DNA from 2 places in the Gordonia sp. SGD-V-85 genome. Region 1 is predicted to be linked to the other one. Evidence: predicted binding sites of a transcription regulator. Region 1 holds the regulator's gene; the other holds the start of a gene.
The links. The regulator HspR, encoded in region 1, represses chaperone genes until heat shock. The targets are predictions, from matches to a motif close to ANNTGAGTNNNNNNNACTCANNT.

Region 1 (10,876 bases):
ACCCGAACGCGTCCGACCACGCGCGGGTCCGGGAGCGCTTCGAACGGGAATTCGGGATCGCGTCGCTGCTCGACCATCCGCACATCGTGCGCATGATCGAGCACGGCGAGATCGCCTCGCCGCGCGGGTCGCTCGGGCCGCGGCACCTGCCGTCGATGTGGCTGACCATGCAGTACATCGGCGGCCCCGCGGCGACCGCACTCGTCCCCGAGCGCGGCGACGAGCCGGACATGGACACCATCCTGCGGGTGGCGATGCAGATCGCCGATGCGCTGGATCATGCGCATTCGCAGGACATCCTGCATCGCGACGTCAAACCCGCGAACATCCTCCTCTCCCGCACCCCGCGATCTGTGGGTACACCCCTCGACGCCTACCTCTCGGACTTCGGGATCGCCCAGTTCCTCGACGACACCCGTCCACTCGCGCGCAACGGTCGTGTGCAGGGTTCCATCGGCTACGCCTCGCCCGAACTACTGCAGGCCCAGAAGCTCACCCCCGCAACCGATTTCTACGCATTCGCGTGCACGCTCGTCGAACTCATCACGGGCACACCGCCGTATCCGCGGAACACCGCTTTCGCGATCACCTATGCCCACCTCAACGACGACCCGCCGAAACTCACCCGACGCCGCCCCTGGCTGCCGTCGGCGATGAACTCGATCTTCGCCAAGGCGCTGGCGAAGTCACCGGAGGACCGGTATCCCTCGTGCACCGCCCTCGTCGAGATCCTGACCCGGCTCATGCGGGACGTGCCCGTGCCGGAGTCGCCGCAACGCTCGACCTGGTGGCCCCGCGGCCGGTGAGCGGTCAACCCGCCGCGTCATCGATCGTATAGACACGAACAGCGGTGTCGCGGAAGATCTTCCGCAGAGCCTCCGAACCCCACTGGGACACACAGTCGACGAGCGCGCCGACCAGCACGTCGACCGCGGCGTTGGGCCGGTCGATCGGATAGTTGGACCCGAACATGATGCGGTCCGACCCGAAATGGGTGACGATGTGCTCGACGAAGGGACCGATCATCTCGGCGAGCGTGGCCTGACCGCCGATGTTGCCCCACCGTTCGTGACCGTAACCCAGTATCGGCATCGCCAGACCCGACAGCTTGACGACGACGTTGCGGTGGTTCGCGAGGGTCGTCATCCGTTCTCGCCACAATCGCCAGATGTCCGCGCGCGCAGCGGCTGTCGCGCCGGTGCGGACACCGACGGGACCGAAGACCCCTGCCGGGATGCCGAAGTGGTCGAGGACGATCGTCGTGTCGGGGTACTCCCGGGCCAGCAGGATGACGTCGTAGAGCTGATGGGAGTACACCGACGCCTCGAAGACCAGATCGCGGCTCGCGAGTTCAGCGAACCCCTCGAGGAACGCCGTCGAGGACAGCAGGTTGTCGGTGTCCCCGCCGTCGCGGACTCGCGGATCAGGATGTCGGGACGCGACGATGCGGATGCCGCGGAACCGCGGGGAGGCCGCGAACTGTTCGTCGAGCATGGTCGCGAACGTGCGGGTCCGCGGATCGCCGTGCGAGATGACGGCGCCGAGGCGGGGGGTACCGGCCTGGCCGAACGGCAGGCTCTCGAGATATCGGGTCTCCTCGACGGCGGTGCTGTCCACCGGGGGCTCCGCGGCGTCGGCCACCTCGCGGCGCCAATGCGACTCGACGTGCACCACCGTGTCGATCGGTACCCCCACCACGGTCGGCACCAGCGCCGCATCGGTGGCGTACTGACGCGGCTCGTAGGCCCGGGCCACGGTGCGCGGGGTCAGGATGTACTCGCGGTCGGCGCGCGAGACGACGAGCGGAAACACCCGGTCGCCCAAGGTGGGGACGAACCCGTACAGCCGCGACGCCCGCGTGGCCGCCCACGGGGTACGCCGCGGGTTCCAGTGCTGCACATGGGCATCAACGATGCCCGTGAGGACCCCTTCGAGGGACGTCATCCCCGTACCTTGCCACACCTCATCACTGTCCGACATGGGATGCCGGATCCTGAATTGTGACGTGTTGAAGGACTAGTGTGGGTCTCTTGAACCGGGTGGGGAGACGAGCCGCGACGGAGGTGTGATCTTTTCGAGATGGCGACACATACGCGCCACGCGCTGCATCAGCTGCGGACGGCTGTCAATCGACAGCCCGACCGGTTCGTCACCAACGTCTACACCCGGATGTTTGCGATCGATCCCGACCTGCGTGACCTGTTCGGGGTGTCGATGGCGGCCCAGCGAGTGGCCTTCCATCGGGTCATCGACCATGTGCTGGAAGCGATCCCGGCCGAGTCGGGTCACGCCGAACTCGTGGAGTTCCTCGCGCAGCTCGGACGCGACCATCGCAAGTTCGGGGTCGAGCCCGAGCATTACCACGTGATGTACGCCGCCCTGATGGGCGAGTTCGGCAGCCTCATGGCCGGTTACTGGGACGCCGAGACCGAACAGACCGTCTCGCAGGCGATGATGCTGGTCACCGGGGTCATGCGGGGCGCGGCCGAGAGCGCGACCCATCCTGCGCGCTGGACCGCCGAGGTCGTCGAGAAGTACCGGATCACCCGGGACCTCGCGGTCGTCCGACTCCTCGCCCACTCGCCGCTCACGTTCAACACGGGCCAGTACCTCGAGGTGCACACCCCGCAATGGCCCAAGCAGTGGCGCAATCTGTCCCCCGCCATCCCGCCCAACCCGGCCGGTGAACTGGAGTTCCACGTGCGTGCGATCCCCCGTGGAACGGTCAGCACCGCGATCGTGAGCGAGACCAGCATCGGCGATGTGTGGACCCTCGCCCAGGGGCACGGGACGCTTCACGTCGACCGCGACAGCAAGGTCCTCATGGTGGCGGGCGGGACCGGGCTCGCACCGCTGCGGGCGTTGTTGATCGAGATGTCCATGCGCGCGGATTCGCCGGAGACGCACATCTTCTACGGCATGCGCTACCCGGGCGAGCTCTACGACCTGACCGTCCTGCGCCGCATCGCGTCGACCAATCCCTGGCTGCGGGTCACCGCCGTGTCCCAGGAGGAGAGCGATCCGTGGTGGATCAACGCGGTGGCGACACCCGCCGAGCTCGGCATCGACCACGAGATCGGCACCCTCGCCGACGTCGTGGCCCGGTCCGGTGACTGGCAGGACCGTCAGGTGCTCATCGCGGGATCACCGCAGATGATCGAGAACACCCGACGCACGCTGATCATCGCGGGCGTCCGGGCCAGCCGCATCCAGCACGACCCGGTGTTCTGAGCCGGCACAAGAGTTGACTTCCCCGAACCGGTTGCAGCTCAGGGGACTTCGAGGCTCGGCTCGCTGCCGGCCGGAGCCGTGACCGTTTCGGTCTCGGTCACGGTGTACGTCTCGGGAGCCGACTCGGTCACCGTCTCCGTTCGAGTGACCGGACGCGGGGTGCTGGTGACCGTCGTCGTGCGGACGGAGGTCTCAGTCTCGGTCTCGGTGACCGTCGCCTCCTGGGTCGAGGTGACCGCTGCCGGTGTCTCGGTCACGGTGACGGGCGCGGGTTCGGCGACCGTCGACTCGGCGGTGACGATCAGCGTCATCCCGACGGCGGCCAGGAACACGGCCGCGCCGATGGCGGCGCCGACGAACCACCAGCGACGTCCCGTCGACGTCCGCGGGGCGACGGGGGGCGCTGCCGCGGCTACCACCGCGGCGTCGGCCGCACCGAGGGCCGAGGCCAGCGCCGGGTTGTCCGCGACGGTGACGGGGCGTTGCGCCGCGTACTCGAAGGCCGGCGCGATGCCGGGGAGTTGCGCGCCGGGGCCGACCACGATGACCGACGTGATGTCACGCCCGCGCGGCAGGCGGGTGACCGCCGTCGCGAGCCGGGTCGCCGCGTCGGGGTCGGTGACCGAGGCGATCTCGCCCGGCGCGAAGTCGGTCGTGCCGAGGACGGCGCCGGAAGACGTGTCGACGGTGGCGAGGGTCGTGCCGGCGGCCGGCGCGGCATCGCGATCCAGGTCGACGACGGCCACCACCCCACCGCGCGTCGCATGCGTGCATGCGATCTCGGCGAGTGCGGCGGCATAGCCGGTGACGACGACCTTCTCCGTCCACGACGGCCCGGTGCCGGCGCCCGGCGCGAAGGCCCGTGCCAGGTGGTCGCGGACGTCTGCGCGGGACGCCGAGATGCCGATGCGGTCGACCTCCACAGGGACGGAATCGACGAGTTCGAGGATCGCGGCCTCGGCACCGGCCGCCGACGCGTCCGGGAGGTCGACGAGATTGCTCGCCAGGACGTGGCCGTCGGCGTCGCGGACCACCGAGCTGATCTGGTCGTCGACGACGGAGATACCCAGGACCACGAACCCTGGCATCGGACCGTTTGCCGGTACCTCGGACATGGTTCACCTCCCGTCGCCGACCTTGCTGTGGCGTTCTGACCCGCAAGCCTAGCGGCTGACGCGAGGACCGGGGCATCCGGCTGTGTCCGGCGTCCGGCTCAGATCGACTCGGCAGCGTGCTGGGTGTACGCGGCGTCGCGCACCGCTTCGTCGGTTTCCAGGCCGGCGCCCAGGGCGCCGCCGACGGTCGCGAGGGAGCACGTCAGCCAGGCAACCTCCAGATAGTCGGTGAAGCCGACAGGGTGGTCGAGCGTCGCACCGATGACCTGCGGTACCACGAGGCAGAGCGCGCCGATCGCGGACAAGACGAACAGCGCCGCGTAGAACGCGCCCACACCGAGAACGACTGTGATCATGGTGACGATGTTGAACAGCGCCACCTGTTCTCGCGTCTGTCGGGAGCCGCCGCGTTCCCACAGGTCGGCACCGATGATCAGCGTCGCGGTGATCGCGATGATCGAGCCGAGCGCCACCGCGGTCAGGCGAATCCCACCGAAAGTGTCTGCGAGAAGCCAGATGTCGGCGGTGACGAGCGCGAAGACCCCGGCCGCGATCGCCCCGGTGAGGGCGCGGGTGAGCCCAAGCGCGAGCCGCCACGGGCGGTTGGCGCGCACCATGCCGGTGAGCAGACGCAGGTTCCCGGTCAGGACACGCGCGGTGAACGCGGTGCCCGCCTCGTCGACGTCGGTCCCGAGTTGGCGGACGCGATGGCGCAGCGCCGACCGCGCCGGCGACTTCTGGTGACCGCGGAGATCGTCGGCGTCGGCACCGAGGAGTTGACCGACGAGTCCGGTGATGATGCCGCGGGCCCGCTGCCGCACTCCGGTGGCGCCGAGTGCCGGCACCGAGAGGACCGCGACGCCGTGCACTGCGTTGGCATGCGCGACGACCGGACGTTTGCCGACGTGCAGCGGCAGGTCGGTCAGGCAGAGCACCAGATCCCACTCGTGTTCGAGCAGAAGATCTCTCGTGGCGTCGACGATCTCGGCGTCGCCGGCCGGCGGCTGTACGACGCCGGCCTCTAGGAGATCCAGCTGCCAGCGCGCGCCGGGGAAGGTCGTCTGGATGTGGTCGGTGAGGTCGGCTTCGATGAGCTTGCGGGCGAGGTCGATCGCCTGGCCCGGCGCGGCGACGATGCCGAGGACGACGACGGGTTCATCCGAGGTGCCGGGCTCGGGGAACGACTCGGGGGAAGAGGAGTCCATCAAGGGTGACGGCTCGGCTCAGGCGAACCGGGCCGCGAGGGCCCGCAGGGTGCCCTCGATCCCCTTGCCGTTCTTCTTGTCGTAGCCGATGAGTTCCATGATCTTCGGTACCCGGAGCGTCGAGTAGTCGAAGGTCTCGGTGACCGCGGTCGTGGTCGGTGACGTCGACTCGAGTTCCCACCGCCAGCGGTGCCCCATCGGGTGCTGCCATTCGACGACCCGACCGGGTTCGAAGTCGGTGACGGTCGAGGTGATCTTGTACGGCACGCCGTACTGCTTCATCCCGACGCTGAAACGCGCCCCACGGGTCAGCGTCTCGGGCCCGTCCACAGGGGTGTCGCGGACCGTGCCGGAACCGTCGAGCTCCGGATGCCGATGCGGATTCGACACGAGCGCGAACACATCGGCGGCCGGGGCGTTCACGACGACCCGGCGCGAGACCTTGTGCGGGCCGGAGTCGACGGTGGTGACGGGTTCAGAAGCCATACGCTCAACGTTACGCACGTCCGTGGGCTCGCGTCGAAACCACGTCAGTCGGTGGTGCGTTTGCGTCGCGGCTGCCAGACGACCAGGGCGTTGGTGCGCGGCACCGGGACGAGTTCGCCGCCGCGGCGGGTCCGCGACGCTTGCACCTCGTCGGTCAGCTCGCGCACGCGGTGCTGGAGCGCCTCGACCTGATTGCTCAGGTCGATGATGCGTTTGATGCCCGCGAGGTTGACGCCTTCCTCCTGCGAGAGACGCTGGATCTCGCGCAGGAGTTCGACGTCGCGGGACGAGTAGCGGCGACCACCGCCACTCGTCCGTTGCGGGGTGACCAGACCCAGGCGGTCATAGGTCCGCAGGGTCTGGGCGTGCATGCCGGCGAGTTCGGCGGCCACCGAGATCAGGAAGGTCGCGCCATCACCGTCGAAGTTGCTCGCACCGGCCATCACTCATCGCCCCCAGTCCGCCCGCGGGTCGAAACCGCTTGCCCGCTCGGCCTGGTCGTAGGCGCGCATCGCCTCGACCGCGGCCTCGTCGAGCTTGTTCGGAACCGCGACCTTGACGGTGACGAGCAGGTCGCCCGCCCCGCCGGAGCGCTTGGGCACCCCACGACCGCGCACGCGCAGCGTGCGGCCGTCGGTGGTGTTCGGCGGGATCTTCACCCCGACCGAACCCTCCAGGGTCGGAACCGAGACCGTCGCTCCGAGAACGAGTTCGGAAATCCGCACCGGCAGCTGCACTCGAAGGTCGTTGCCGCTGCGGGTGAACTGCTTGTGCGGGGTCACGTGCACGACGACGTAGAGGTCACCCGACGGGGCGCCACGACGACCGGCCTCGCCCTGCCCGGCGAGCCGGATGCGTTGACCGTCCTCGACGCCGGCGGGGATCCGGACGTTGATGGTGCGCGCCCGGACCTTCACGCCGCTGCCGTCGCAATCGGTGCACGGGTCGTCGATCCGCGACCCGGTGCCCTGGCAGTCCTGGCAGGGCTCGCTGAATCCGAACGCGCCCTGGTTGCGGCTCACGAACCCGGAACCGTTGCAGTTCGCGCACACCCGCGGACTGGTCCCGGGCTTGGCGCCTGAGCCGTGGCAGGTGGTGCAGGGCGACGGACTGGTCACCCGCAGGGGGACGGTCGTGCCGAGCGCGGCGTCGGAGAACGAGAGCGTCGTCTCGGTCTCGAGGTCCTTGCCACGACGCGGCCGGCTCGCCGTCGAAGTACGTTGCGTTCCGCCGCCGCGGTTGAACAGGCCGTCGAAGATGTCGCCAAAACCGCCACCGCCGCCCCCGGTCTGCGCCCCGCCGAACAGATCGCCGAGGTCGAAGTCGCCACCGCCGCCGGTGGTGTAGGTGGTTCCGCCGCCGGGGAAGCCACCCGGGAAGCCGTTGCCGCCGCCGCGGAATCGTCCGCCGGCGAACATGGCGCGTGTCTCGTCGTATTCCTTGCGCTTCTCGGCATCGCCGAGGACGCTGTGGGCTTCGGACACCCGCTTGAAGCGCTCTTCGGCCGCGCTGTCACCCGGATTCGCATCAGGATGCAGCTCGCGCGCGAGCTTGCGGTAGGCCTTCTTGATCTCTTCAGCCGAAGCGTCAGAAGCAACGCCCAGGTCCTTGTAGAAGTCGTGTTCTAACCACTCACGTTGTGGTGCCACCAGACGTCACCTCCTTGAGTTCTGTTGTCTGGATTGATGTTTCAGTTGGGGCCACCCTCTCCCTGGGGTGCGAGCCGACCACCTGCTCCTGAGGTGCGAGCCGACCACCTGCTCCCTGAGGTGCGAGCCGACCACCTGCTCCCTGAGGTGCGAGCGAAGCGAGCCACGAAGGGTTCGTCGCCCTTCGTGGCTCGTCGCTTGCGCTCCTCGCACCTCAGGGATCAGTGGTGAGTTCGCCCACTCAGGATCGAGCGACGGTCGTTCTATTGTGCACCGGGCGCGTCGCCCGCGGGAGCGGGATCGGTGACCGTCACCATCGCGGTGCGGATCACCTTCTCGCCCAGGCGGTAGCCGCATCGGTACACCGATCCGATCACCGGATGTGCCCCGGTGCCGTCGTGCTGCACGGCTTCGTGGAGTTCGGGATCGAACTCGTCACCCGCCGCACCGAAGGCCACGAGACCTTCGGCGGCCAGCACACCGGTCAGCTTGTCGGCGACCGAACGCAGCGGACCGCTGTCGAGGTCGCCGTGTTCACGGGCACGGTCGAGATCGTCGATGATCGGCAGCAGCTTGTCGATCAGGATCTGCTTGCCGTAGGCGACCGAACCCTGCTTCTCCTCGGCGGCACGCCGCCGGAAGTTGGCGAACTGGGCGCGTTCTCGCTGCAGGTCGGCCGTCAGCTCGGCGACGCGGGCATCCGGTTCGTCGGCTGCGGCGTCCGGCTGCTCCTCGGTGGCCTGTGACATGTCGGTCTGCTCGTCGACGACCGGTCCGGCATCGGCCGGGCCGGGTCCGGCGGCCGGCTCGTCGCGCACCTCACCCGTCTCCGGGTCGATACGACGACGGTCGGTCACCGTCACCGGCTCCTCGCCGGACCCATTCGACGAATGGGCTCCTGCGGTCACTTGTTCTCCTTCGAGTCGGCATCGTCGACGACCTCGGCGTCGACGACGTCGGGATCGCTGTCGGCCGCGGCGGACTCACCGTTGGGGGACTCGGCAGCGGCGTTGGCGTAGATCGCCTGGCCGAGGGCCTGCGACTCCTCCGACAGCTTCTCGATCGCGGACTTGATCGCCGCGGTGTCGTTGCCCTTGAGCGCTTCCTGCGCCCCGGCGACGGCCGCCTCGACCTTCTCCTTCAGCTCCGCCGGGACCTTGTCCTCGTTCTCCTTGAGGAACTTCTCGGTCTGGTGGACCAGCGACTCCGCCTGGTTGCGGGTCTCGGCCTCCTCGCGGCGCTTGCGGTCCTCGTCGGCGTGCGCCTCCGCGTCCTTGATCATGCGGTCGATCTCGTCCTTGCTCAGGCCCGAACCGTCCTGGATGCGGATCGAGTTCTCCTTGCCGGTGCCCTTGTCCTTCGCGGTGACGTGCACGATGCCGTTGGCGTCGATGTCGAAGGTCACCTCGATCTGCGGGACACCCTGCGGGGCCGGAGCGATGCCGCCGAGCTCGAAGCTGCCGAGCAGCTTGTTGTGCGAGGCGATCTCGCGCTCACCCTGATAGACCTGGATCTGCACCGACGGCTGGTTGTCCTCAGCGGTCGTGTAGGTCTCCGACCGCTTGGTCGGGATCGTGGTGTTGCGCTCGATCAGCTTGTGCATCACGCCGCCCTTGGTCTCGATACCGAGGGAGAGCGGGGTGACGTCGAGCAGCAGCACGTCCTTGACCTCACCGCGGAGCACACCGGCCTGCAGTGCGGCGCCGACGGCGACGACCTCGTCCGGGTTGACGCCCTTGTTGGGCTCGCGGCCACCGGTCAGTTCCTTCACCAGGTCGGTGACGGCCGGCATACGGGTCGAACCACCGACGAGCACGACGTGGTCGATGTCGCCGACGGAGATGCCCGCATCCTTGATGACGGCCTGGAACGGTGCGCGGGTGCGCTCCAGCAGATCAGAGGTGATCTTCTGGAACTCGCTGCGCGAGAGCTGCTCGTCGAGGAACAGCGGGTTCTTGTCGGCGTCGACGGTGATGTAGGGCAGGTTGATCGAGGTGCTCTGCGAGCTCGAGAGTTCGATCTTCGCCTTCTCGGCGGCCTCACGGAGACGCTGCAGGGCCATCTTGTCCTTGGTCAGATCGATGCCGTTCTGGCTCTTGAACTTCTCGACGAGCCAGTCGACGACGCGCTGATCCCAGTCGTCACCACCGAGGTGGTTGTCACCGGAGGTCGCACGGACCTCGACCACGCCGTCGCCGATCTCGAGCAGCGAGACGTCGAAGGTACCGCCACCGAGGTCGAAGACCAGGATGGTCTGTTCCTTCTCACCCTTGTCGAGCCCGTAGGCCAGGGCGGCCGCGGTCGGCTCGTTGACGATGCGGAGCACGTTGAGGCCGGCGATCTGGCCGGCTTCCTTGGTGGCCTGACGCTGCGCGTCGTTGAAGTACGCCGGGACGGTGATGACCGCGTCGGTCACGTCCTCACCCAGGTACGACTCGGCGTCGCGCTTGAGCTTCATGAGCGTGCGCGCGCTGATCTCCTGCGGGGTGTACTTCTTGTCGTCGATCTCGACGGTCCAGTCGCCCTCGCCCATGTGGCGCTTGACGGAGCGGATGGTGCGGTCGACGTTGGTGACCGCCTGGTTCTTGGCGGGCTGACCGACCAGCACCTCGCCGTTACGCGCGAACGCGACCACCGACGGTGTGGTCCGCGCGCCTTCGGCGTTGGCGATGACAGCGGCTTCGCCGCCTTCGAGCACGGCCACCACCGAGTTGGTGGTACCGAGGTCGATTCCAACAGCACGAGACATGTTTGGCTTCCTCCTAGTTTGCGGGTGTGCACCCGAGTCCTTGTCCCGAGGTCTCGCGACCGCGGGGATGTCGTGGCGAAACTCTGCGGGACCGGACTTCAGTGCGTCCGACTCATGTCCTACTGAAAAAGTAGATCCGAGTCAAACCGACTTGAGTCTTCGTCGCTCAGGTTTCTCGAAGTGTGCAACGGGGGTGACCGACGGATTGTTCCCGGATCGTCGAAAAAATTGAGCGGAGTTCGCTCAATTTGGGCCGGGGCCTCAAACGCAAATGACGTTGCGCCCGGTTTCCGGGCACAACGTCATACGGATGCGTGGCTTCTTCGACCTCGCCATCGCCGGGGCCCCGGGCCCGCAACTTCCACGGTGGTCAGTACGCCACCACCCCAACACGCTGCGCCTCCGTTACCCATCGGTCCCGGTCGCGTGGGGGCTACGGTC
Region 2 (10,876 bases), 170 kb from region 1:
GCATCGTCGAGACGGATGACCGAATCGTGTTTCAGGACGTCGGTATCTACGTCTATCAGCACCCTCTTCGTGACGCCGAACAGTATCGGGAACGGCTGTCATCGATAGTCGAGAACATCAAAGATTCAATCAAGAGTGGCGGTGCAATCGAGTCGTCGGACATGTTTAGTTTCAACAACTCGTTGGCGAAGGGTCGCAAAATGACCGCTGACCTCGCCAAGCTGATGCTTCGCGCTTACAACGCGGAGGCCGAGAATTGTGTTCGGACTGTGAAGGCCGGAAACCTACGAACCTCAGTGCGCCGTCTCGAGAAGGCGAAGGAGACCATCGCGAAGCTCGGCGCGATCATGGAGATGCGAATCGCTGACGACTACCACCGACTTCGCGTCACCGAACTCGAGCTCACCGCTGATTTCATGATGAAGCGCCAAGAAGAACGCTTGGCTCAGCGGGAAGAACGCGAGCGACTCCGAGAGGAAAGGCGTGTTGAGCAAGAGCTGGCAGCACAGCGAGAGAATCTCGAGAAAGAGCGCAGGCACTACGAGAATCTACTAGCCAGCCTTTCGTCAGACGACGATACGGAATCAGACCGGGTGCGCAGCAAGATCGCTGAGATCGCGGCTGCTATCGCCGAGAACGACTACCGCCAGGCAAACATCCGCGCTGGTTACGTCTACGTCATCAGCAATCGCGGAGCATTTGGCCCCAATGTAGTCAAGATCGGTATGACACGGCGGTTGGATCCGATGGATCGGGTGCGCGAACTGGGCAGCGCTTCGGTGCCGTTTCCGTTCGACGTTCACGCACTCTACTTCTCTGAGGACGCGGTCACGCTCGAGTCAAGGCTTCACCAGGCCTTTTCTAATCAGCGATTGAATCATGCGAATCTGAGGCGCGAGTTCTTCTTCGCAGCGCCATCCGAGGTGCGCGTGGTTCTGGCTCAACATGTTGGAAACCTGCTGGAGTACAACGAAGAACCTGACTCGACCCAGTACTTCCAAAGTCGCGGCCGGTGGCCCCAGGCCAATGAGATGTCGACTGGGTCCAATAGGTAGGGATCGCTTCGGCAATCCGAACGGTGCCCGATGCTCGTTGGACAGTACACCCCCGACCGGGTGCGATCATGCTGGGAAGTCTACGCCGCATTCGGGAACCGCAGGCCACGATAGGACTGTGACGGGTTGCCTCGCCTGAAGTCAATGCACTTGCTGGACTGATTCGACGTGGCGACCTGATGAGTTCAGGCGTGCGAGGCTAGCTGCTCGGCCTCTGAAGTCGGCGCCGCCTGCGCTGGCGCAAACGACGCTCTGGATGCGATTGGATCTTGGATTGTGCAACAGAGGGTCAAAGTCGAGCGAACCAGCGGGGGAATGCCGAGGGGCGTGTGATGATGCTCGTGTTTGCGGGACGAGCGAAGGTACGAGGATGGCGCAGATAAGTTCGAAGGTCAAAGAGAAGAACGCGGTGAAGTGGGAGAGTTCTCTTCAAGAGAAGGATCTGTACCAAGGGGAGGTGGTGTGGGCCTTCGTCAACGGCCGACGAATGAAGCCCGTGACCCAAGGTGCGGCCATCACCAACGCCCGCATCATAGGCTTCCTGACCAGCCAAGCCGAACCCAAGTATAGGGTGCCGCTCGAAGTATTTGCCGACGAAGTCCGTGGTTTCGACTTCGAGGGCAAAGGCATGCACATGCGGGTGCTCACCGACGCCGGCGAGGTCGACTTCGGTCCGCTGGCAAGAGCGAGGTTGAATTCGCGAAGTATTACGTCGATTACCTGTGGCGCAGTGGCGTAGCTCCGGAAGTGAGAGAGGCTCGTGAATCCGAAGCTAGAGAGCAAGCCGCCGAGGCTGCCGTAACCGCAGAGCTCCTGGGTCGCCGCAATGAGGTGCGTGTCATCGGACCGGAAATGAAGGACAAGTGGTGGGATGCGATCGCCCGTCACTCGCACGCCGATGAACTGCCGTGGTTCGTCATCAATGGAGGATCGGCTGGTCGCCTAGTGGCGTTTGAAGATCGGCTGCTAATCACGAAAACCGGTGGCATGACGTCGTTTATGGCAGGCTCGCTCGGTGGCGGTCGAGAGACAACCTTCCCGTACTCAGAGATCACGAATATAGAGTTCAACGGCGGATTCGCTACTGGCGTCCTGGAGGTGTTGACTCCCAGCTATCAGGGCTCTGGCAACCACGACTATTGGCGCTCGAGCAACAAGGGCCGAAACAACGCTCATGACGACCCGTGGACATTGTCTAACTGCCTTCCGCTGGCGAAAGTGCTGTATCAAGAGGCGCAACCGCTGCTGAACGAGATGCAGCGCAAGATCGCTGACGCGAAGCGCCCGCAGGTTGTTGTCCAGCATGCGCCACCATCGCCCGCCGCTATCGCGGGCGGCGGCGGTCTCGCTCACGAACTGCAAAAGTTGGCCGAAATGCACCAGCGAGGTCTTCTCGACGACGAGGAGTTCAAAGCCGCAAAGAGGGCTGCGATCGCGAAGATGGCATAGATGATTGACACGACCAACGCGGATCACTGCTGTTGAGCGGGGGAATCCGTGTGACGAACGACGGTCGGCGGTATTTCGGCCTCCCCCTCCTGTGCGTAACGGCGGATGATCAGCACCATGGCCGATCTCGCCGCCTGGCCCGAACAACGTTCGTCGTGTCTGCAGCGATCGCTGCGGGTGTTCGCTCCCCTCACTGTTCTGACGCGAGGAGGTAGCGCGTGCGTAGGAGCATCGAAGGGCTTGCGGTGTGGCCGCGCCGTGCCGTTGCTGGTGTTGTCGCCGCCGCAGACAGTCGCGCTAGTCGTAACAGTCCGAGCAACCCGCGGCCCGCCGACTGCCGCAGGCGAGAGAATTGGTTGGACGCCGTGAGCCCTCGCCTTCTATGTGCTGTAGATCACATATTGAGTAGACATGAGCGGAATGCACTCAACTCTGTTGGCGTTGTAGACCGCGTATGGCTCATACTTGAGCCTGTTGGACTTAAGAGAAAGGTGCACGCGAGTGGACAGCTTCACCCCCACCACCAAGACGCAGCAAGCATTGAGTTCTGCTGTGCAGGCGGCGGCCAGTGCTGGCAACCCCGACGTGCGACCGGCCCACATCCTCGTGGCACTGCTCGATCAGTCCGACGGCATCGCGTCGCCGCTGCTCAAAGCGGTGGGCGTGGACCCGTCGAGCGTTCGTGCGCAGGCCCAGGCTCTGGTCGATCGCATGCCGACGGTGTCCGGCGCCAGCTCGACGCCTCAACTATCCCGCGAATCGATCGCGGCCGTCACCGCAGCTCAGCAGCTGGCCGGTGAACTCGACGACGAGTACGTCTCGACCGAGCACGTCGTCGTCGGCCTGGCGACCGGTGATTCCGACGTCGCCAAACTGCTGCACAACCTCGGTGCGACGCCGCAGGCCCTGCGCGAGGCGTTCGTCGCCGTGCGCGGCAGCGCGCGGGTCACCTCCGAGGATCCCGAATCGACCTACCAGGCTCTCGAGAAGTACTCGACCGACCTGACCGCGGCCGCCCGCGAGGGCAAGCTCGACCCGGTCATCGGCCGCGACACCGAGATCCGGCGCGTCGTGCAGGTGCTCAGCCGGCGGACCAAGAACAACCCGGTCCTCATCGGTGAGCCCGGCGTCGGCAAGACCGCCATCGTCGAAGGTCTCGCCCAGCGCATCGTCGCCGGCGACGTGCCGGAGTCGTTGCGCAACAAGACCGTCATCTCCCTCGACATGGGTTCGATGGTCGCCGGTGCGAAGTACCGCGGCGAGTTCGAGGAGCGGCTCAAGGCCGTGCTCGACGAGATCAAGGGTTCGGCCGGACAGGTCATCACCTTCATCGACGAGCTGCACACGATCGTCGGAGCCGGTGCGACAGGCGATTCCGCGATGGATGCCGGCAACATGATCAAGCCGATGCTCGCCCGCGGTGAGCTGCGGCTGGTCGGTGCCACGACCCTCGAGGAATACCGTAAGTACATCGAGAAGGACGCCGCGCTCGAGCGTCGATTCCAGCAGGTGTACGTCGGCGAACCGTCGGTCGAGGATGCCATCGGCATCCTGCGCGGCCTGAAGGACCGGTACGAGGTGCACCACGGTGTGCGCATCACCGACTCCGCATTGGTCGCCGCCGCAACTCTTTCCGACCGCTACATCACCTCGCGCTTCCTCCCCGACAAGGCCATCGACCTCGTCGACGAGGCGGCGTCGCGGCTGCGGATGGAGATCGACTCGCGCCCCGTCGAGATCGACGAGGTCGAGCGCATCGTCCGCCGGCTCGAGGTCGAAGAGGTTGCGCTGCAGAAGGAAACGGACGCGGCGTCGAAGGAACGGCTCGAGAAGTTGCGCGCCGAACTGGCCGACCAGAAGGAGAAGCTCAACGAGCTGTCCGCACGGTGGCAGTCGGAGAAGACCGCGATCGACGCGGTACGCGACCTCAAGGAAGAGCTGGATCGTCTCCGTGGAGAAGCCGAACGCGCCGAGCGCGACGGTGACCTCGGACGCGCAGCCGAGCTGCGGTACGGCCGAATCCCCGGACTGGAGAAGGAACTCGAGGCCGCGCTGGAGAAGACCGGTACCGATCCGTCGCAGGACGTGATCCTCCAGGAGGAGGTCGGACCCGACGACGTGGCACAGGTCGTGTCGTCGTGGACCGGAATCCCGGCCGGACGCATGCTCGAAGGTGAGACCGCCAAGCTGCTGCGCATGGAGGACGAACTGGGCAAGCGAGTCATCGGACAGAAGGCTGCCGTCGAGGCCGTCTCCGACGCGGTGCGTCGTGCCCGGGCCGGCGTCGCCGACCCGAACCGGCCACTGGGTTCGTTCATGTTCCTCGGCCCGACCGGCGTCGGCAAGACCGAGCTGGCCAAGGCGCTCGCCGAGTTCTTGTTCGACGACGAGCGGGCGATGGTCCGCATCGACATGAGCGAGTACGGCGAGAAGCACAGCGTGGCAAGGCTCGTCGGTGCTCCGCCCGGCTACGTCGGGTATGAGGCCGGTGGTCAGCTGACCGAGGCGGTGCGGCGTCGGCCGTACACGGTGGTCCTGTTCGACGAGATCGAGAAGGCCCACCCGGACGTGTTCGACGTGCTGCTGCAGGTGCTGGACGAAGGTCGCCTGACCGACGGCCAGGGCCGGACGGTGGACTTCCGCAACACCATCCTGATCCTCACCTCGAACCTCGGTGCGGGTGGCGACAAGGATCACGTCATGATGGCGGTGCGGTCGGCGTTCAAGCCGGAGTTCATCAACCGTCTCGACGACGTGGTGATCTTCGACGCCCTGAGCCCGGAGGAACTGGTGTCGATCGTCGACATCCAGCTCGGCCAGCTCAAGAAGCGCCTCGCACAGCGTCGCCTCGACCTCGAGGTGTCGCTCAAGGCCAAGGAATGGCTGGGCGCTCGCGGATTCGACCCGCTGTACGGTGCCCGCCCGCTGCGCCGCCTGGTGCAGCAAGCCATCGGTGACCAGCTCGCCAAGCAGCTGCTCGCCGGGGACATCCGGGACGGCGACGTGGTGCCGGTCAATGTCAGTGCCGACGGAGAATCGTTGGTACTCGGCTGAGTTCGTGAATGACAAGTGAATGACAAGGGACCCATCCTTCGGGATGGGTCCCTTTGTCTGCGCCGGCTACGGATGTGGGAAGCGGTCGAGGTTGTCCTCTACCCACAGGCGCAGTGCGTCCAGCGGCCCGGCGGCGTCCACCCCGAGTTCCGTCAGTTGGTATTCGACGTGCAGCGGGACCGCCGGATAGACGGTACGGGTCAGCATCCCGGCTGTCTCCAACCGACGCAGAGTCGCCGTGAGGACTTTGGGGCTGATCCCGTCCAGCCGCACGCGGAGCTCTCCGAAACGCATCGGTCGATCGCGTAGGGCGCCGATGACCAGGGCGCTCCACTTGTCGGCGAGAAGGTCGAGCATCCCTCGGCAGGGACACGACGCAGAGTAGGCGTCTCCGCGATGGGACGGCAGTGACATGGCGCTGGCCTCGATGCTCTCTATTGGATACTAGGAGCCCTTGCGGGTAACTGGGGTCGTGTGGATACCTTAGCGCCATGACACGAGAGATGACAGCCCTGGTCGCGGTCGCCGCGAACTCCGTCGAGGACCCGAGCGCGTTCGCCGAGACGACAATGCCGGTGCCGGCGCCCCGTCCGCACGATCTCCTCGTCGAGGTCCGCGCGGTCTCGGTCAACCCGGTGGACACCAAAGTGCGTGCAGGCCTGCGTGACTCCGATCCGCCGCGTGTTCTGGGATTCGACGCGGCGGGGATTGTCGTCGGGATCGGCGACGAGGTGTCGAGGTTTGCCGTCGGGGACGAGGTCTACTACGCCGGTTCGATCGATCGGCCGGGAACGAATGCCGAATTCCATCTTGTCGATGAGCGGATCGTCGGGCGCAAACCGTCGTCCCTCGACTTCGGCGCGGCTGCCGCACTGCCGTTGACCACGATCACTGCCTGGGAGTCGTTGTTCGAGAAGCTGCGGGTCGATTCCGCGGACTCGGGAACGATCGTCGTGGTGGCGGGTGCCGGGGGCGTCGGCTCGATGGTCATTCAGTTGGCCCGGACCCTGACTGATCTCACCGTGATCGCAACCGCGTCACGGCCTGAGTCGCAGGAATGGGCGCGAGGACTCGGTGCCCACCACGTCGTCGACCCGAGACGCCTGCGCGAGGACGTGCGGGCATACGCTCCGCGCGGTGTGGACTACATCTTCTCGCCCCACTCGTACGGAAATGTCGAGTCCTATGCCGACATCATGGGTGTACACGGTCAGGTCGTCGCCATCGACGAGCCGGAAGGTCTCGATACCCTCCCCCTGAAGCAGAAAAGCCAGAGTTGGCATTGGGAGTTGATGTTCTCCAAGCCGTTGTTCGCACCGGAAGACGACTCGCAACACCAGATCCTCGGCCGGGTCGCCGAACTCGTCGACGCCGGCAAGATCCGCAGCACTGTCAACCGTGAACTGGCTGGTTTCACGATCGAGAATCTTCGTACAGCGCACCGGGTCTCCGAATCCGGAGGGGCGATCGGCAAGGTGGTCCTCACGCGCTGACCAACGCGGATGAGCCGGCGAACTTCACGAGGTGGCGAGTAACTCCATGAGGTGTGCTTCGACGAGGGAGGGCCGGGGCGTGCGTGGTCCGGGTCGGGGTGGTCGGACGTCGATGACGTGGCTGGTTTTCAGCCATGAACGGCGCGCGTCATGTGGGCGTGGCTCGTCGCCGGACGTGGTGCGTCCGTGGATCTCTCGCCGCACCTGTGCCAGGTGGGCCTGCAACCGCTTGGGTATGTCGGGTCGGCGGTTGATGTATTCGGGGTTGGGCGGGGCGCCGGGTTCGGCGTTCAATCGCCAGGCGCAGCGGCCTTCGTCTGGCCCGGACCGGACGATCCGGGTGGTGTACTGGCCGGGTTGGTCGCCGACCATGCGGTTGTGGCGGGGACAGGCGGGTGCGAGGTCATCGATGTCGGTGAGTCCGCCCTTGGCCCAGTCTCGTTCGGCGTGATGAAGCTCGACCTGGGTGGCGGGCTGATCGCACCCGGGAGCCGAGCACACTTCCCCATCGGGGCGGGCGAAGGAGACGAGGCGTTGTTCGCGGGTGGCCAAGCGTTTACCCCGCCCGAAGTGCAGCGGCACAGCGGTGGCGTCTTTGAAGATCGCCAACCACGGCTGGACGTCACCGGCCATCGCGATCAGGTCCCGGACGGGAAGCAGGGTGCCGGTGGCGGTGGTGGCGAGTCCGGCTTCGCGGACGAGGTCGGAGAGGTCGGTTTTGATGATTAGCTGCACGGGCAGGCCGCGATGCGAGGTGCCGAGTGTGCCGTCGGCGAAGCCTGCGGCCAGGGCGGCGTCGAGGGCGTCGTGATTCGTTTGGGCGAGAGTGCGACCGTCGCGGTCGGCTGCCGAGGCCAGGGCGTCGGGGTCGGCGGTGCCGGCCGGTCCGGACGGTGAGGCGGGGTCGTCGGGGTTGTTGAGTCCGGGTTTGCCCCACACGGCGAACATCATGGTGAGCCGGGCGGCGAGTGCGGGGGTCAGGGTGCCCGATACTTTGGCTGTCCCGTCGGCTCGTTGGCGGCCGATCCACAGGCCGCGGCGTCGTTTCTGGTCGGTGTCGTCGGTCAGTGTGCCGTCGGGGTCGAGGTGGGCGAGCAGGCGGGCACCGAGTTGGGTGATGTCGGCGGGGGTGTGGGCTTCGGCGATCTCGGCCATCTGTCGTTCGGCGGCGACCTTGATGTCGTGGTCGATGGTGCCGGGGATGCGGTCGAGGACGTCGAGGGTGGCTTGTACGTGGGCGGAGCCGACAGCTCCCGCGGCGAACGCCTCGGCGAGGCAGGGGTGTTCGGGTGGTAGGACCTCGCCGCCGAGGCTGGTGCGGGTGGTGGTGGCGTCCATCTGCTTGCGGCGGCGCATCGGGTTCGAGACTCGTAGCCGGTGTGTCATGTACTGCATGAGGGTGCGGCAGCCGGCTTTTCGGGGCAGGTCGCGGGCCTCGACCTGATCGATCTGCCGGTCACCGGCAACGGTGAGTCGCGCGATGGCGCGTTCGGTGGCAGAGGCGACGTCGATCAGTTCTTCGTCGGTGCATGACGACAAGTCGACGGTCTGTAGTTCGTCGAGGTTCGCGTGTAGTTCGGCGACGAGTTCGGCCGCGCGGGACACGGGTGCGCCGTGGTCGGCGAGTGGTGCGGTGCTGGGCATGACGGTCACCTCCCCCGAGAACCGTTGCTGCGAATGTAGGTTCGAGTGTACACCAATCCAGACGTGTGGCAAGGCCAAACATACTGCTGTGCAATGCTATTCGTTGATGTCGACTTGTCGGTGTCGTGTGGTAGGGGCCTCGGACGGAAGCTCTTCCCGCGATGCACGCGGCGACCTGTCCGACAGGACCACCGCCCGCGGCTCAGCGCACGACCTCGCGGTGCCCGGCGTCGAGCCGGCGGGTCCAACCACGGGCATCCAGGTACTCCAGTAGCGGAATCACCACGCGCCGAGTGGTTTCGAGCGCCTGACGAGCGGCGCTGGTGGTGAACGGCTGATCGAGCGAGGCGAGGGTGCGCATCGCCAGGGCGGGGGCGGTCGGCAACAGCACGACGCCGTCGCGCAAACGGAGAATTCGGCCCGTGCGCTCGGCGGCGGCGAGTTCTCGGGCGCCCAGGCCGAGTGCGGCGAGGTCATCGGCCTCGGGTGCACGGAACGGATGGTCGGCGAGCCGGCGCTCCAGTGCGCTGACCGCGTCGTCGGCATCACCCAGGGAGGGCTTGTGACCCGGGACCGCCAGGTGCCCGTCGGACGACGACAGCTCGGCTTCCGAGATGACGGTCGCCAGCAGCGTCGTGTCCGGAAGCCCGAGCAGTGCGGGTGCGCCGGACGCGGACAGCCCCGCCGACAACGGATCTCGGTCGTGTAGATCGACAACGGCGGCGCGGAGTCGCTCGGCCCAGGCGGTGAGGGAGGTTTCGGCGACCCACCACTCGCCGATCACCCGTATGCCGTGGGGAGCGGGCTCGGCGTCGTCGACCAGGCCGAGTCGCGTCAGATCGGTGACGCGCATCGCGCCACGCCGATGCACTTCTTCGGCGGCCCCGGCGTCGTCGGACATGGCCGCCAGCGAGGCCGCGCGTCGCATCGCGTCGCCCCGTCGGGTCAGCGCCGGGGGATCGGGGTGCAGCACGACGCCGCCGCCGACGATACGTTGGCCGGGATCGCGCAGGACCAGCCGATCGCCCCGCGACATCGGCACGGCGCGCGCGAGGGTCACACGCGCGTGGTCGCCGTCGAAGGGGCGCAACCGGACCGGTAGCGCCGCTGTGCCGATGTGCGCGACGAGGTGTTCCGGTGCCTCCTCGAAGGACATTTTGCTCACGCGCCGGACATCAGCGACAGCAGAGGTGTGCCAGGCTCCGGGCGTCACGAGTGCGTCGCCACGCGAGACGTCGTCGACGCCGACGCCGCGCAGATTGATCGCGACTCGGCTGACCGGGGCCGCGGTGGTGAGAGTTGCACCCTCGCTCTGCAATCCACGGACATCGAGTCGTCGGCGGTCGTCAACGGTGAGCAGGTCCAGGGTGTCGCCGACCGCGATCGTCCCGGCGGCCAGGGTGCCGGTGACGACGGTGCCGGCGCCGGTGCGGGTAAAGACCCGGTCGATCCAGAACCGGACACGCCCCGAGGTCGACGGCGGTGATGTCCCGGCCAAGACGGCGTCGAGCCGTGTGCGCAGTTCGTCGATTCCGACGCGATCGGGCGCCGACACCACGACCGCCGGCGCATCGGAAAGGCCGGTGCGGCTGAGGCGATCACGCGACAGATCGATCACTTCACGAACGCGGTCGGGCGAGGCCCGGTCGGCTCGGGTGATGACCAGCAGCCCGTACTCGATGCCGAGGGCGGCGACGGCATCACGGTGGTCGTCGGACTGGGCGCTCCATCCCTCGTCCGCGGCGACGACGAACAGGACGACGGGCGCCGGGCCCAGGCCGGCCAGCATGTTCGGGATGAACCGCTCGTGGCCGGGGACGTCGACGAAGGCCACGTCGGCACCGGAAGGCAGTGTGGTCCAGGCGAAACCGAGGTCGATCGTCAGCCCTCGGCGTCGTTCCTCCTCCCATCGGTCCGGCTCGATCCCGGTCAGAGCACGCACCAGTGTGGACTTCCCGTGGTCCACGTGTCCGGCGGTGGCCACCACGTACTTCACGAGCGCGACTTCACGACGCGCCCAGAGCCTGTCGGATCGCGGCGAGTACCCGCACGTCGTCGGCTTCGGGAACGCAGCGCAGGTCCACCAGACACGCGTCGTCGTGAACGCGGGGTAGGACTGCCGGATCGCCGACGCGTAGGCGGGCGGCCGTTGCGACCGGAAGCCGCACCGCCCACCCCGGC

Region 2: the regulator HspR is predicted to act here: its motif matches at 2,914-2,936, upstream of clpB (ATP-dependent chaperone ClpB).

Annotation. Positions count from the first base shown of each region.
Region 1 is NZ_LNQO01000001.1:112,355-123,230, reverse strand. Features, by position in the region: gene AS181_RS00535 (serine/threonine-protein kinase) at 1-806, shown strand, start outside; gene AS181_RS00530 (amidohydrolase family protein) at 811-1,944, opposite strand; partial or broken gene AS181_RS00525 (FAD-binding oxidoreductase) at 2,068-3,231, shown strand; gene AS181_RS00520 (hypothetical protein) at 3,270-4,346, opposite strand; gene AS181_RS00515 (hypothetical protein) at 4,445-5,551, opposite strand; gene AS181_RS00510 (SRPBCC family protein) at 5,570-6,037, opposite strand; gene AS181_RS00505 (heat shock protein transcriptional repressor HspR) at 6,082-6,480, opposite strand; gene dnaJ (molecular chaperone DnaJ) at 6,484-7,686, opposite strand; gene grpE (nucleotide exchange factor GrpE) at 7,950-8,594, opposite strand; gene dnaK (molecular chaperone DnaK) at 8,591-10,435, opposite strand.
Region 2 is NZ_LNQO01000001.1:286,831-297,706, forward strand. Features, by position in the region: gene AS181_RS01275 (DUF4041 domain-containing protein) at 1-1,055, shown strand, start outside; gene AS181_RS25290 (hypothetical protein) at 1,426-1,794, shown strand; gene AS181_RS25295 (SHOCT domain-containing protein) at 1,908-2,504, shown strand; gene clpB (ATP-dependent chaperone ClpB) at 3,006-5,558, shown strand; gene AS181_RS01290 (winged helix-turn-helix transcriptional regulator) at 5,625-5,915, opposite strand; gene AS181_RS01295 (zinc-binding alcohol dehydrogenase family protein) at 6,050-7,051, shown strand; gene AS181_RS01300 (HNH endonuclease signature motif containing protein) at 7,076-8,695, opposite strand; gene selB (selenocysteine-specific translation elongation factor) at 8,898-10,691, opposite strand; gene selA (L-seryl-tRNA(Sec) selenium transferase) at 10,702-10,876, opposite strand, start outside.